One region of the Paenibacillus sp. CF095 genome, then DNA from elsewhere that is predicted to be linked to it. Evidence: riboswitches for the same ligand, from Rfam matches in the RefSeq annotation. Region 1 holds a riboswitch; the other holds the start of a gene.
The links. A riboswitch is a leader RNA that binds a small molecule or an ion and turns the genes downstream of it on or off. The one in region 1 is predicted to bind glycine.
Positions count from the first base shown of each region.

Region 2: linked by a shared signal. The riboswitch ahead of gcvT (glycine cleavage system aminomethyltransferase GcvT) and the one ahead of sdaAB (L-serine ammonia-lyase, iron-sulfur-dependent subunit beta) in region 1 are both predicted to bind glycine.

Region 1 covers NZ_FMZN01000005.1:169,379-177,546, reverse strand. Annotated here, with positions in the region: gene BLS69_RS26990 (HAMP domain-containing sensor histidine kinase) at 1-806, opposite strand, end outside; gene BLS69_RS26985 (response regulator transcription factor) at 851-1,534, opposite strand; gene BLS69_RS26980 (alpha-glycosidase) at 1,763-3,523, shown strand; gene sdaAA (L-serine ammonia-lyase, iron-sulfur-dependent, subunit alpha) at 3,700-4,677, opposite strand; gene sdaAB (L-serine ammonia-lyase, iron-sulfur-dependent subunit beta) at 4,667-5,356, opposite strand; glycine riboswitch at 5,609-5,733, opposite strand; gene BLS69_RS26965 (phosphotransferase enzyme family protein) at 6,089-7,120, opposite strand; gene pstB (phosphate ABC transporter ATP-binding protein PstB) at 7,305-8,060, opposite strand; gene pstA (phosphate ABC transporter permease PstA) at 8,073-8,168, opposite strand, start outside.
Region 2 covers NZ_FMZN01000001.1:88,540-96,707, forward strand. Annotated here, with positions in the region: gene ptsP (phosphoenolpyruvate--protein phosphotransferase) at 1-1,443, shown strand, start outside; gene gcvPB (aminomethyl-transferring glycine dehydrogenase subunit GcvPB) at 1,742-3,181, opposite strand; gene gcvPA (aminomethyl-transferring glycine dehydrogenase subunit GcvPA) at 3,319-4,674, opposite strand; gene gcvT (glycine cleavage system aminomethyltransferase GcvT) at 4,671-5,807, opposite strand; glycine riboswitch at 6,128-6,250, opposite strand; gene gcvH (glycine cleavage system protein GcvH) at 6,595-6,987, shown strand; gene BLS69_RS00465 (PTS mannitol transporter subunit IIBC) at 7,407-8,168, shown strand, end outside.

The DNA.
Region 1 (8,168 bases):
GATTCTTCCAGTTGACCAATCTCGTCTGACCGGCGGATATCTACCGGAAGCGGGAGGCCTTCCTTGCCTGTGGTCATCATGGCCGTCTGCAAACGAATAAGTCGTTTGCGAATGCGTGCGAAGAAGAGAATCGACATAATGATGAAGATCAGAAAGATGAGGGTCATTACGATACCAAGATACAAGAGTTCCATCGGCCAGTTACTCTGATTCATTTGCAGAAGTGACCGCGGCACTTCAATGATCATGAATCCCTGTCCTTTGTCCTGCTCAGCTCCGCCAATATATGCAACTACGGTCAGTGGATCGCGAAAGGAGGCTTCTTTCATGAATTGCACCGTATTGTTTACATTCCATAAGGATGGAATATGAGTCTCTGTCGTTTGCCCGGAATCCAGTGACCATCTCAATGTCGTGTCTGTTCTGCCATCCGGCGACGTGGATTTCAGAAGCGTTACATCTTCACCACCGAGAATAAAGAGGGTCTCACCGCTCACATTCACACGATACATGGAAGATTTGGGATACGAGCCATGTAATTGCTCCAACCGGGCCTTAATCTCTTCATCCGAAGCACCATCCAGGGTCTTCGCTTCACGTGACCAGAGGTTACTGATCCGGGTAACATCACCGTAAGGCGCGTCGCGGTTCGTATTCGTGTTATTCACTACGACAATATATATAACGGATATGATCGGAAGGACAACGGGCACAAATAATACAGCCGCCAAGATCAGTAGGATGTATCTGGACATCAAGGATCGCCCAAAGCGAAGCTTGCGCCGCCCGGATTGCTTTTGATCCATACTTCGTTCTCCCTTCATGATCTTCCGTTCTCTGAACCACCGAATCATGGCTTCTTCACACGATATCCCACACCACGGACCGTCTGAATAACTACAGGATTGGCCGGATCAAGCTCCAGCTTTTCGCGTAGATGCCGAATATGTACCATTAAAGTCTTGTCCCCATCCAGATAGGGCTCGTTCCAGACGGCTTCATAGATCTGCTCTTTGGTTCGAATCATGCCCATATGTCGTAGCAGGTAGGCGAAGATGTGGAACTGTTTTCCCGATAAAATAATCTCATCTCCCGTCTCCTCATTGACGATCCGGTTGTCCTTCTCATAGATGGAGAGATGATCCAGCTTCAGGGCAGCATCCGTGGATACCGCCGTTCCTGCCTTACGCAGTTGTACTTCAATCCGGGCAGCCAGTTCATCGGGGTGAAATGGTTTGGTCACATAGTCATCGGCAAAATCAAGACCGTGCAACTTGTCGTCAATGGACGTTCTGGCCGAGAGCATGACAATGGGCACGGCGGGATGTTCTTTTTTCAGTCGCTGTCCCACCGTAAATCCATCCAGCCCAGGCAGCATGACATCCAGAATAATGAGTGAGCAACCGACAGCAGCCTCCGCTGCACCTTCACCACTGCCGAGCCATACCACCTCATAACCGCGCTCCTCCAGATCGGCTCTGACCCAAGTCGCAATTTCCGTATCATCTTCAATATATAACAGTTTGGTTTTCATCCGAATATTCGTTTCCTTTCTGCCCCCATTGGGTTAATGATATATCTGAGCATCATCATGGTAAAAGCTGTCTATAACATATGGATTCATGTCTTGTTGAAACAATGTTAAAGTCCTTTACGTTACCACACATTCTAATTATAGCGTATTCATTAACGTGGGGAATGTCATATTAATCAAGTCTACCAAGTACATACTATATCCACACCTGACGGGAGGAAATTCATTATGCTGCTGGAAGCCATCTATCATCAACCGAAACGAAACTGGGCCTATGCCTATGACCAAGATACAATCCATCTGCGTTTGCGTGCCAAAAAGAATGATCTGACCGAGGTACATGCCCTGACCGGGGATAAATATGCGTGGGATGCAACCAAAGCGCTGGTTCCCCTAACCAAGTTCACCTCTGACTCCATGTTCGATTACTACGAGGGTGAAGTGAAACCTCCCTACCACCGACTCAAATACTCTTTTCTGCTCAAAAGCGGCGAAGATCAGATCTGGATGACCGAGACGGACTTCCAGGAAGAAGAGCCGGACGATCCGGGTCGTATGTTCCAGTTCCCTTATATTCATGCCGGAGCTGTATTCATACCCCCTGCATGGGTTAAGGATGCCGTGTTCTATCAGATTTTCCCTGAACGATTCGCTAACGGCAACCCGGATATTAGTCCGGAAAAGGTAGAGCCGTGGGGCGGCGAGCCAACACCTTTCAATTTCTTCGGCGGTGACCTTCAGGGCGTGATCGACCATCTGGATTACATCAGCGATCTTGGCATTAATGCGATCTACTTCACACCCATCTTCGAAGCCACCACCAATCACAAATACGATACTGAGGACTACCTGCGGGTAGACCGGCACTTTGGTGACGCAGATACCGTGAAACGACTGGTCGAGCTATGCCATGCACGTGGAATTCGTGTACTTCTGGATGCTGTGTTTAACCATTCCGGGAAGACATTTGCGCCGTTTGTGGATGTGCAGAAGAACGGAGAACAATCCAAATATAAGGACTGGTTCCATGTACATGAATACCCGCTGGACGTGAAGGACGGCATTCCTACGTATGAGACCTTCGGATTCGAAGCGCATATGCCAAAGCTGAATACGGAGAATGCCGAGGTTAAGGCCTATCTGCTGGAGGTTGCCGAGTATTGGATCAAGGAAGTGGGTGCGGACGGATGGCGGCTGGATGTCGCAGACGAAGTGGACGATGCATTCTGGCGTGATTTCCGCCGTGTAGTCAAAGCCGCCAATCCGGATGCCTATATTCTGGGCGAAGTATGGAATGAGTCCTCTGCCTGGCTGCAAGGCGACCAGTTCGATGCGTCCATGAACTATCCGTTTACCGATGCCGTAAATGCTTTCTTTGTGAAAAATACAATGCACGCAGAACAGTTCGCGAACTCCATCGGACGACAGTTATCCCGTTATCCGCTTCAGGCCAGCGAAGTGGCGTTCAACTTGCTGGACAGCCACGATACCCCACGGCTGCTCACGCTGTGTGAAGGCGACCAACGCAAGATGAAGCTGGCTGCGTTATTCCAGTTCAGTTACATGGGTGCTCCTTGCATCTATTACGGAGACGAGATTGGCATGGACGGCGAACATGATCCGGGCTGCCGTAAATGCATGGAATGGGACGAAGCGAAGCAGGACCGGGAGCTGCTCGTCTTTTATCAGAAACTAATCTCCCTGCGTCATGCTCATCCTGCCCTGCGTGCAGAAGGCACCGTTCGTTTCCTGCAGGCTCGGCCCGATGGCAGCCAACTGGTATTTGAGCGGCAAAGTGAGGAGGAACGCATTCTGGTTCTGTTCAATCGGTCAGAAGAGACGGCTATTGTCGAGCTGGAGGCTGATGACGAAGAATGGACCGAGTTATTCGGCGGAAACCATCGTACCGCCAAGGAAGATGGCGTACTCGCCATTGAACTGCCTGCGTATGGATATGCCGTACTGAGTACGGCTGTGAGCCAGAACTAGAGTCATAATACACATTCATCTGATATAAGTATCCTATCTTCGCTTCATCTGGCAGCATAAAACAAGCGTCCTGCATAACCCGGATTCGGGTTCGCGGACGCTTGTTTTTGTATTTTTGTATTCGCCGTTATACATAATAATGTCACTGATTTATATATCGGTGGTCCCGGTTCAGCTTAAACCTGAGTATCCTTGTCCACTTGAGCATTTTCCGCCCCACTTGTAGTTGTGTCAGAATCCGCTGGCTTCGACTCCTGCTCAGGCTCGGCACGCTTTGCCTTTGGTTTAGCCAGCTTTTGCATCATTTTGCGGCCGGTTGGCGTCTGGGCCAGTCCGCCCTGGGCTGTCTCCCGATGGCGGCTCGGCATCGCACTTCCTACTTCCAGCATGACGTCGATGACTTCGTCTGACGGAATGGCACTACGCACTCCGGCCAAGGCCATGTCAGCCGCAGCCAGCGCCGTAACCGCACCCAGTCCATTACGGACGATGCACGGGATTTCAACAAGGCCTGCGACCGGATCGCAGATAAGGCCCAGTGTATTTTTTAACGCCAAACCAACGGCATGAACGACCTGTTCCGGTGTACCTCCACGCAGTTCAACCATGGCACCCGCAGCCATGCCGATCGCGGAACCCACTTCCGCCTGACAGCCACCCTCGGCCCCGGAGATAAATGAATTGTTGGCAATAACATAACCAATCGCTCCCGCACAGAACAACCCGTTCACCAAATGTTCGTCCGTCCAGCCAAAACGCTCCTGTGAGCTAATAAAAACACCGGGGATGATGCCGCAGGAACCGGCTGTTGGTGTTGCCACGATCCGACCCATGGAGGCATTCACTTCAGATACACACAGGGCATACGCCATGGCAAGTGCGGAAGCATCTCCTGAGCAAGTCTCACCCTTGCGAATGTACTCGGCCATTTTTTTACCGTCTCCACCCGTTAACCCACTGCGTGATGTCGTATCTTCCGTTAACCCTTTGCGTACCGCTTCCTTCATCACCTGATAATATTCAGACATCTGTTTCACAACATCCGCTTCCGGTGTATTGGTCTCCTGAACCTGCTCCTCGATCATCAGCTGAGCAATGGTTTTGGATTCTGCTGTACAGATCGTATTCAGTTCGTGCAAATGTTTAAACCGCATCCGAATCAACTCCTCTCTTCAAATCGATAACACGAATGTCCAGCACATGGTCCAGCTCCCTTAGACGCCTGAGCATATCGGGATTAGGCACACCATCCATTTCCATCGCGGTAAGCGCTTCGCCATCACGGGCTTTCCGGTCCACCTGCATATACCCGATGTTAACCCCGGATGAACTGATCGTGGACGTTACAGATGCAAGCACCCCTGCTTTGTCCGCATGTCGCAGAACAAGTGTTGGAAACTCACCACTAATCTGAACACGAAAATCATTCATCGCATGCACCGATACACTGCCACCACCAATGGATGCACCGATTAAGGAGCAGGCACGTTCTCCATGCCATAACTCAATTTTGACCGTATTTGGATGAGGAGCAGGCAGGCCACTTGTATAAAACTCAACCTCCATGCCTGCTTCCTCTGCGTATTGCTCTGCATCCGGGATACGTGGATCGTCTGTGACATAGTCCAAAAGACCGCCGATCAGTGCCAGATCTGTTCCGTGCCCCTGATACGTGTCAGCGAATGAACCATATAACGTCAGCCGGGCACGTTCTGGCGTACATCCAAGCCACTGACGAGCAATTCTCCCTAACCTTGCCGCTCCAGCTGTATGTGAACTTGAAGGCCCTGTCATGGACGGACCAATAATTGAGAAAACATCTTTAAATCGCACTTTATAACCCTCCAATTGTATTCGTCATTTCCATCCAGAATCTAATCCATATTGTTCCTTATTTACTGAATGATGACATCAAAAAAGGACAGAAGAAGGCCTCAGGCCCTCTCTCTGTCCTCGATACCTGAGAGTTTCACGATCAGCAGTGTCTCACGACAAGGTGCATTGCCTGCGATTACAGACAAGTTCACCGGTCCCACTGATCATATACCCCTTGGGTGGCGCAGTTCGCGCACTCTCCAGAGTTGCGTCCAACGATGGTACATTTACCTGAGAGATTAACCACTGCGCCGGGTGCGCAGCAGCTTGCTCCTTCGGTGCCTGAATACTAGCCATTGTGCTCGGCTAACCCAGGTCTCTCCCGCTCGTTATCATCCGCTATATGGAACCATTCTGAGCTTATGTCAGAACAGTCATGGAAGTCATTAATTTCTTCTTCATTAAGATTAATCGACCGGAAGATCAGTGTCAACAAACTTAACGATTTCTTTGGGTGTATTTCCTTCATTTCCTATTGAAGCGATGATAACCAGAATATTTTGTCAGCTTTCATTACATTAATACGTTAAAAAGATCTTTTAAACAGCTCATTTCGTTCTACTTCAATCAATGATGTGCTTACTATTATTTATGATATTGTCCATGAAACCGTTCGGGTATTCAGGCAACCATAATCTTTGATCCACACTGCTCACTAACCCATCCGAGTCTGCACATCTGGATTATAAATCACAGTTCATAAAATATGCTCTCGTTCTGTACATAAGGTCTGCAATACTTGCTGCATAGCTTCGGCATGCGATCTTTCATCCATTCGTGCCTCGACTCATTCGCCATCTGAAAGGCATAATAACCCAGTGTAAAAATCAACATGAATCCTTCCATTAATCGGATATCACGATCCGTCAGTGGTGCGATCTGTTTGGTATAACCGGATAAGAATATATCTCGTTCCTCCCGGTTGAATATAAGTGCTGCTCCTCCAGCATCAAAAAGATAGTACCCATACCCGTATAGACAAAAATCAATCATAGATATGCCCTGATCCGTTATCAGCAGATTGTTGCGAGTAATATCCCCATGAATGATCCCCCATGTTCCTGCGTGCTGCGGGTATGTTTCTAACTGTTCATTAATGTTCTCAAACGTCTCACGAAGCAGGTCGAAGTCTTCCGTTGTAAAAATCCCCAGTCGGACGCCTTCCTCTAGCTGCCCTAGCATGACCAAGTTCTCATGGATGTTGCCATATGCCGGCCGCACCTTTGTTCGATCTGTCTGATTCTGCTCACGCCCATATTGATGAAGCATCTGCAGTTGTGCCCCAAGATCATAGATCTGCTCTGTTGTCAGGCGTTCTCCCTGCTGGATGTCCCTTCCCTCAATCCACTCCAGTACTGTACAGCAGATTTCTTTACCCGCTTCACTTTTCCATACCGTGACCCAGTCTCCCGATACATTCCGTACCGGATGCTGCACGCGCAATTCCGTCGTTGCATTTAACTCATGAAGCAGGTTCATCTCTGCCTTCAGAACAGGAAGCGTATGCTGAATGCCTGTCATACTTGTATATGCGGCTTGATGGATACGTAACAGATACTTCTTCCCGCTTGCTTCATCGACGACATGATATGTCAGATTCTCATTGTGGCGAATATATGAAACGACAGGTTTCTCAATAGTGTAGTTCTGTATAATCTGAGCTGCCATATGGTCGTAAGACATCTGATTCGTAGTGATTATCAACATCTCCTTCGAAGTCATGTAAACGTTCTCTTCACACTAAATATCGTAGCATAATGTTTATCCCGCATACAGAAAATCCCACTAAAATTATAAATTAAAAAAGCACAACCCCCGAACAACCGTCCAGGCATTGTGCTTTCTTTTGTCTCTATTATTTCTTAATCTCTCTGTCTATTGCTCTATGTTACACTCCATGATCCAATTAACCGAAACGACCCATAATGTATTCTTGCGTCAGACGATTGTCCGGGTTCGTGAAAATATGCTCTGTATCCCCGTGCTCAACCATACTTCCCAGATAGAAATAAGCTGTATAATCCGAGATGCGCGCCGCCTGCTGCATGTTATGGGTAACAATAACGATCCGCAGCTCCTTCTTGAGCTCGGTAATCAACTCTTCAACTTTACCCGTAGATACCGGGTCAAGTGCAGATGCAGGCTCGTCGAGCAGCAGAATCTGCGGATCAACAGACAGGGCGCGGGCGATACACAGACGCTGCTGTTGTCCACCCGAGAGAGACAGAGCTGACTCGTTCAGCCTGTCTTTCACTTCGTCCCAGAGCGCAGCACGACGCAAGCTTTTTTCCACAATTTCATCCAGTGCCTTCTTACTCTTCGTACCGCGGTAGCGGGGGCCAAACGCGATATTGTTGTAGATGGACTTATGAAAAGGATTCGGCTTCTGCCACACCATGCCAATCTTCTGACGAAGCTTGATTACATCGGTTCCAGGCTCATTCAGGTCGTTACCGTCCATCCAGATATGTCCCTCTGTACGGGAACCGGCAATCTCGTCGTTCATCCGGTTCAACGACCGGAGGAACGTGGATTTACCGCAACCAGACGGCCCAATAAGAGCCGTTACGCTTGCTTCAGGAAACGTCAGGCTAATCTGCTTGACTGCCTGGAAATGTCCATAATATATGCTTAACTGTTCCGTACCAAAAGGTATGGCCATGTTGGTTCCTCCTTATTTCGAAGCTGTCATGCGGCGGAATACAACCCGACCGATCCAGCGTGCACTTAGATTGAACGCCAGCACGAGAATGACAAGCACGGCGGACGC
Region 2 (8,168 bases), on a different contig from region 1:
GCTAGAATTGCAGATGACATGATCAATGCAGAATTTGCTTTGAACGAAACGGCATCACAATTTATCTCCATGTTTGAGAACATGAAGAGTGCTTACCTGCAGGAACGTGCTGCAGATATGCGTGACGTTACCAAACGTGTGCTAAATCACTTGCTTGGTATCGACTTCATGAGTCCAGCTGAGATCAATGAAGAAGTGATCGTGCTTGCGGAGGATCTAACACCTTCCGACACGGCTCAATTGAACCGCCAATTTGTTAAAGGTTTTGCAACCAACATTGGTGGACGTACTTCTCACTCGGCGATTATGGCTCGCTCTCTTGAAATTCCGGCTGTTGTTGGAACCAAGGACATCTTGGCTCAAGCGAAACAAGGCGATATGATCATTGTTGACGGTCTGGATGGTCACGTACTGGTTAACCCTACTGATGAAGTTATTGCTGAATACCGTGCCAAACAGGAACAGTATGATGCACAACGTGCAGAGTGGAGAAAACTTCGTGATGAGCCAACGGTAACGGTGGACAACGTTCATGTTGAACTTGCAGCCAATATCGGTACACCAAATGATGTAACAGGTGTTCTGGAGAACGGCGGCGAGGCTGTAGGCCTGTACCGTACCGAGTTCCTCTACATGGGCAGAGACAAGCTTCCTTCCGAAGACATTCAGTATAATGCTTACAAAGCGGTACTGGAAAAAATGGAAGGCAAACCTGTCGTTGTTCGTACACTCGACATCGGTGGAGACAAAGAGCTTCCGTATCTGGATCTGCCAAAAGAAATGAATCCATTCCTCGGCTTCCGCGCAGTTCGTCTGTGTCTGGACCGTCTGGATATCTTCCGTACACAATTGCGTGCATTGCTGCGTGCAAGCGTACATGGAAACCTGCGTGTCATGTTCCCAATGATCGCAACACTGGGTGAATTCCGTGAAGCAAAAGCTGTCTTGCTCGAAGAGAAAGAGAAGCTGGTTGCTGAAGGTATTGCTGTTTCTGACAGCATTCAACTCGGAATCATGGTCGAAATTCCTTCGACTGCAGTTCTGGCGGATCAATTTGCCAAAGAAGTGGATTTCTTCAGTATCGGAACGAACGATCTGATTCAATACACTATGGCTGCAGACCGTATGAACGAACGTGTAGCGTATCTGTACCAACCTTACAACCCAGCCATTTTGCGTTTGGTTAAAATGGTTATCGATGCAGCACATCGTGAAGGCAAATGGGTTGGCATGTGTGGTGAGATGGCAGGAGACGAAACAGCAATTCCATTGCTGCTCGGTCTTGGATTGGATGAGTTCAGCATGAGCGCAACTTCCATTCTGCCTGCTCGTAGTCAGATCACCAAGCTGTCCCGTGCGGATATGCAGGAACTGGCTGCTAAAGCTCTGGATATGCAAACGGCTGAACAAGTCGTTGAATTGGTTCAAAGCATTAAAGCGTAATTTTGCCGGGGTTTCCTCCGGATTTGAGGTTTTTCTTTTTCCGATAATGAGCTGCATTGATGCAGCGATTCTGCCGGTATCCGCGATTCATTGTGGATATCGGCTTTTTTTGTTATAAACAGGACAATGTGATTCGGACACTGGTATACATCGGAGCATAACTTGCCTGCGTTTGAGACACGCTCTAGCAGGAGGATGGTGAGCTGTAAGAGTGGCATAAGTAGACCGGGAAGGCAACATAAAAAGCTCTTGCTGATTGGAACATCAGCAAGAGCTTTTTGTGTTAACAATGATTTGATTAACTGCAAGCGCAGTTCAATACAGGTTTGCGGGCAGCGGTGGTCTCATCAAGACGAGTGACCGGTGTTCCGTAAGGTGCGTTGAGTACCAATTCAGGTGTCTCTTCCGCTTCTTTGGCAATCCGTATCATCGTATCAATGAACCCATCCAGCGTTTCTTTGCTCTCGGTTTCTGTTGGCTCGATCATGATGCATTCCTCCACGTTGAGCGGGAAGTACACCGTAGGCGGGTGATATCCAAAATCAAGCAATCGTTTGGCAACATCCAGTGTGCGCACACCATATTGCTTCAAACCCCGACCAGACATGACAAATTCATGTTTGCATACACCCGGATAAGGAATCTCGTAGTAAGGCGCAAGACGGGCCATCATATAGTTAGCATTGAGTACCGCACACTCAGATACACGGCGCAATCCTTCCGGTCCATAGGTGCGAATGTAGGCATAGGCACGTACCAATATACCGAAGTTACCGTAGTAGGCTTTTACCCGGCCAATGGATTGATCGCCTTCACGATCGAATGCATACTTACCGTCATCATTTTTGATCACCATTGGCTTAGGCAGGAACGGAACTAAACGACTCTTCACGCCGACTGGTCCGGCGCCTGGTCCACCACCGCCATGAGGTGTGCTCATCGTTTTGTGCAAGTTCAGATGCACCACGTCAAAGCCCATATCACCCGGACGGGTAATGCCCATAATGGCATTCGAGTTCGCCCCATCGTAGTACAGCAAGCCACCAGCCTGATGTACGATGGATGCAATCTCCTGAATGTCTTTCTCGAACAAACCAAGTGTATTTGGGTTTGTCAGCATCAATGCTGCCGTATCCGAACCGACTGCTGCACGGAGTGCATCCAGATCGACCAGTCCGTCTGCTCGGGATGGAATCGTCACAGTTTCAAATCCTGCAACGGTTGCACTTGCCGGGTTGGTACCATGCGAAGAATCGGGCACGATGACTTTGGTACGTTGTTCGCCACGACCTTCGTGGTAGGCACGAATCATCATAAGACCAGTCCATTCTCCATGGGCACCCGCGGCTGGTTGCAGAGTCACAGCGTCCATACCTGTCAGACCTGCAAGGTCGTTTTGCAATGTATATAACAGTTCAAGAGCACCTTGAATGCTGGATTCGTGCTGGTACGGATGGATTTTGGCGAATCCATTGTAACGGGCCACGTCCTCATTGATCTTCGGATTGTATTTCATTGTACAAGAGCCCAGTGGATAAAATCCGTTATCTACCCCGAAGTTGCGGCGGGACAGAGCGGTATAGTGTCGAATAACATCTACCTCAAACACTTCCGGCAGTGCTGCTGCTTCCGAACGGAGCATTTCCCGGGGAATCAACGTATCGGCAGCCTGACGAGGAACGTCACATTCTGGCAAGGAATAAGCGACACGTCCAGGGCTGCTGAGTTCAAAAATCAATGATTGTTCCGAAGCAGGAGATAAGGTCTGTGCACTAAATGTTGTATCCGTCTCAGGTTGAACCGAAGTGGAGACAGAGGTACCTGTTTCCGATTTTCCTTGTACCGATGTTGTCGTTGTTGTCGTCGTTTCCTGAGTCACAGCGATCCCTCCAATGCTCGTGCGAATTCGTCAATCTCTTCCTTAGTGCGCCGTTCGGTAACAGCAATCAGCATATGTCCGGTAAGCTCCGGATAATCACGTCCGAGTTCGTAGCCACCAATAAAGCCTGCATCCAGCAGTTTCAACTGAAGAGCATCCACGTCTGTTCCTTCAGGAAGTTTAATCACGAATTCATTAAATGTTGGTGCATTAAAAGTAAGGCTAACTCCAGGAATCGCAGTTAATGTATTCAGGGTGTAATGACTCTTTTGCAAATTCAGATCCGCGACATCGATCATGCCCTGTTTACCCATGATGGACATGTACACAGATGCGCTGAGTGCAAGCAAAGCCTGGTTGGAACAGATGTTGGATGTCGCCTTTTCGCGGCGGATGTGCTGTTCACGTGCTTGCAGTGTGAGTACAAAACCACGCTTGCCGTTGCGATCGGTGGTCTGGCCTACAATTCGGCCAGGAATTCGGCGCATATGAGGCTGGGATACGGCGAAATATCCGCATGTCGGGCCGCCGAGTGAAGCGGCGATGCCGAGGGGCTGCGCATCACCTACAACGATGTCGGCACCCAGCTTGCCTGGGGCTTCCAGCAGACCCAGCGATAGCGGGTTAGCACTTACAACGAGCAGGCCCTTGTGCGCATGCACGAGGTCGGCAGCCTGTTTTACATTTTCTACAGCACCAAAGAAGTTCGGACTCTGGATCATGACAGCAGCGGTATCGTCCGATATGGCGGCTTGCAGGGCATCCCAATCAGTGACGCCATCCTTATAACCAATCTCGACAATCTCCAGACTTAATCCGTGCGCATATGCCTGCAATACCTGACGGGCTTCCGGATGAACGGTACGGGATACGATGAGCTGTTTGCGACGAGTTGCCGCTGCGGCCAGATTACCTGCTTCTGCAAAGGCAGTTGCGCCGTCATACATACTGGCATTGGCTACAGCCATACCGGTTAATTCACAGATGTAGGATTGAAATTCGAAAATGGCCTGTAGTTCACCTTGGCTGATCTCAGGCTGATAAGGTGTGTAGGCAGTGTAAAACTCGGAACGGGAAATGACATGATTGATGACGGAAGGAACATGATGATCATATATGCCAGCGCCGAGGAAGCTGGCGTGTGTTTCGAAATTGGCGTTAGCGCCGGCTTGTTTGGACATATGACGTGTCAGCGCATATTCATCAAGTTTGGAGGATACGGGCAGCTCGCCCTGATAACGAATCTCCTGCGGAATGTCCTGAAACAGTTCCTCCAGCGTATCCACACCGATGGTTGCGAGCATGGCGCTCTGATCTTGCTCAGTCATGGGAATGTAACGGTGCTTGCTCATGCTTGATCAGCTCCTTGAGTAGGTGTCTTCGACGTACGTGTCCGTTTATGAAAAGGGGTCTTCACGACCTCGGCTTTTAGTTTCTTGCCGCGGATCTCAATCTCAAGCGGGGTTCCCAGCGCAGCGTATTTACTGTCGATGAGAGCAAGCCCCAGATTACGCTTCAATGTAGGTGATTGCGTGCCTGTTGTTACTTCACCAATCTGTACGCCTTCGGCGTAAATCGGATAGTGGGGGCGGGGAATACCACGCTCCAGCACTTCGATGCCGACCAGTTTGCGGGCAGGCCCGTCAGTTTTTTGCTGTAACAAGGCTTCGTATCCGATAAAAGGTCCGGCATTCAGCTTCACAAACATGCCAACGCCAGCTTCGAGCGGAGAGATGGTTGCCGACAATTCCTGTCCATACAGGGGGAGCCTTGCTTCAAAGCGCAGTGTATCCCGGGCACCAAGTCCGGTTGGTACGAGTCCGTGACCTTCTCCGGCTTGCATTAATCCATTCCACACCGCAGCAGCATGGTCCGCAGGTACATATAGTTCAAAGCCGTCCTCACCGGTATAACCTGTACGGGACAACAGTAATTTAACGCCGCATACCTCTGCCTGCTGTACAAAACGGAAAGGCTCAATCGAGGATACATCCGTATCTGTAACTTTCCCGATAATATCTACAGCCAGTGGACCTTGCAAGGCGAGCAGCGCCGTCTGCTCAGAATCGTTAGTCATGCTTACGCCAGGGATCAAGTGCTCTTGCAGCCACGCCCAATCCTTGTCGATGTTGGAGGCATTAACAACGAGCATGTAATGCTGATCTTCCAGCTTATACACGAGCAGATCATCTACCACACCGCCATCTGGATAACACATCAGGGTGTACTGGGCTTGACCCGGAACGAGCGTGGTCACATCATTGGTCGTCATTTGTTGCAAAAAAACTTCAGCCTGCTCACCCTGTACGGTGAATTCACCCATATGGGATACATCAAATAGTCCAGCACGCTCACGCACCGCTTCATGTTCTTTCTGGATTCCGCTAAATTGCACTGGAAGCTCCCAGCCTCCAAAATCAATGCACCGTACGCCTTCGTATTGCTGATACAGTGGGAAGAGTGGTGTTCTAAGCAAATCGGACATCAAATCACCTCGTCATGGGCCGTCAACCGGCCGGATATACAATCGTGGATCAATGAACCAGGGTATTTTTACATTTTTCAGCAGAGATTTTTCGTAGATAAGTATGGTAAGGCAGCTATGACAGCGCCGTTCTACATCCTGTTTTTCGTTTTTTGGGAAAAAGGAAAAGGACAGGCCAAAGAATCGGCATGCCAAGTAGCACGCTGTATTCTAAGGCTCTGTCCCTTGTACCTGAGAGTTACCCCGCTGCGTTGTGCAGCAGGTTTCCCCTTGGGTGATCATAACGCCCGCACAGGGCGAATAGATGCTCTCCAGAGTTGCGTCCCGTAAAAGTCCTTTTGCCTGAGAGATTCACCCCCGCTTATCGGTGGTTTACTCCTTCGGCGTTACCTCATGTACATCCCGAATCGGGTGTCACGGGTAATCTCTCCCTTTACATTCATCCGCGGGTATAACATAGTCCAATAAACACATTTACTCCTCTCATTAAAACGTGAATCCACTACCGATGTCAAGAACGATGTCATAGATTATAATTAAAAACCGAATATTTAATTTGGTTTCAATTTTATTGTTCGTGTATTTAAAAAGACTGCGCTTACTATTCTAATATTCACCAGTATATGAAGAAAGAGTGTAATCGGGTTACAGGATTTAGAGGTGATCAATAAATAAATTGTGAGGTATCTTGACATTTTAATCAAAAATATCATACGCTATGTTCTGGGAAAAAGGTTAAGGTCAAAGAACGCATGCACTCATTTAATGAAAAGCGAGGCGGATATTGATGAGCGAATTGAAAAGTGATTTCCTGTACAGTGAAGAGCACGAATGGGTGCAAACCGTAGGGGAGGATACTGTACGTATTGGCATTACCGAGTTCGCGCAGCATCAGCTGGGTGACATTGTGTTTGTGGAATTGCCTGACCTTGAAACCAATGTAAAAGCAGAGGACAGCATTGGAACGATTGAATCGGTCAAAACGGTTTCCGACTTGTTCTCTCCCGTCACAGGTTCAATTATTGCAGTCAATGATTCGTTGCAGGACTCCCCTGAACTTGTGAACAGCTCTCCTTACGAGGAAGGTTGGATGATTGAGATTCGTGTTGAGGGAGATCTGACAGCAGCATTGTCTACATTGATGAATGCAGACGCGTATCGTAAACATACGGAAGAATAGTATCAACGAACTTGTACTTATTAACATATATTTTATAAGCAAATGAAATGAGTTTCATATTGTTTCGACCTGTGTGAGCCGGATGCTTGCACAGGTTTTTTGTGCTTTCCAAGAATGGTTTTGAATGTAGATTTGAGCAGATTGTGGATGTAAATCATCTGATTGGACCAAGCTATAGGTTAGAAAATGACTCTGGAAATGATAAAAGTCATAGGCAAGAAAAACCTTGTGTACCAATGGGTTCAGCCATTATGCATCGATTAAAACGATTACATAACCTAATGTTGTCATCATTGTTCATGACGAAAGTACGCTTTCATTTCATTGAACAGGAGAGCATTCTCGCTTAGGATTACAGCAGGGGAGAAATGATACCCCTTTCATAAATCATAATCACTTGATCCAAGGAGGATAATACAATGAGTAATTTGGACCAATCGTCCAATTCCAAAGGTGGGCTACGGGTAGGTGTGCAGCGTTTTGGCCGTTTCCTGAGTGGTATGGTCATGCCGAATATGGGAGCGTTCATCGCCTGGGGATTAATTACGGCCATGTTCATTCCAACAGGCTGGTTCCCTAACGAGACACTGGCACAGCTAGTCGATCCGATGATCAAATATTTGCTGCCACTGTTAATCGGTTACACCGGGGGTACGATGGTGCATGGTCAGCGTGGTGGTGTCGTGGGTGCCATTATGACCATTGGGGTCATCGTGGGTAGTGATATCCCGATGTTCCTAGGTGCCATGATTGCCGGACCACTGGCAGCATGGATCATCAAAAAGTTTGATAAATCGATTGAAGGTAAAGTTAGAGCCGGATTTGAAATGCTGGTTAACAACTTCTCAGCCGGTATTATTGGCGGGATCTTGGGGATTTTTGCGCTACTGGGCATCGGGCCTGCTGTAGAAGCAATTAGCAAAGTATTATCTGCCGGGGTACAAGGCTTAATGAATCTTGGTTTGCTGCCGCTGGTCAACCTAATCATTGAACCAGGTAAAGTATTGTTCCTGAACAATGCAATCAACCACGGGATTCTAACACCAATTGCAACAGATCAAGCAAGAGAATTAGGGCAATCCGTGTTATACATGCTTGAATCGAACCCGGGTCCGGGACTTGGTATCTTGCTTGCTTACTGTTTCTTCGGACGCGGAATGGCCAAATCTTCTGCACCGGGT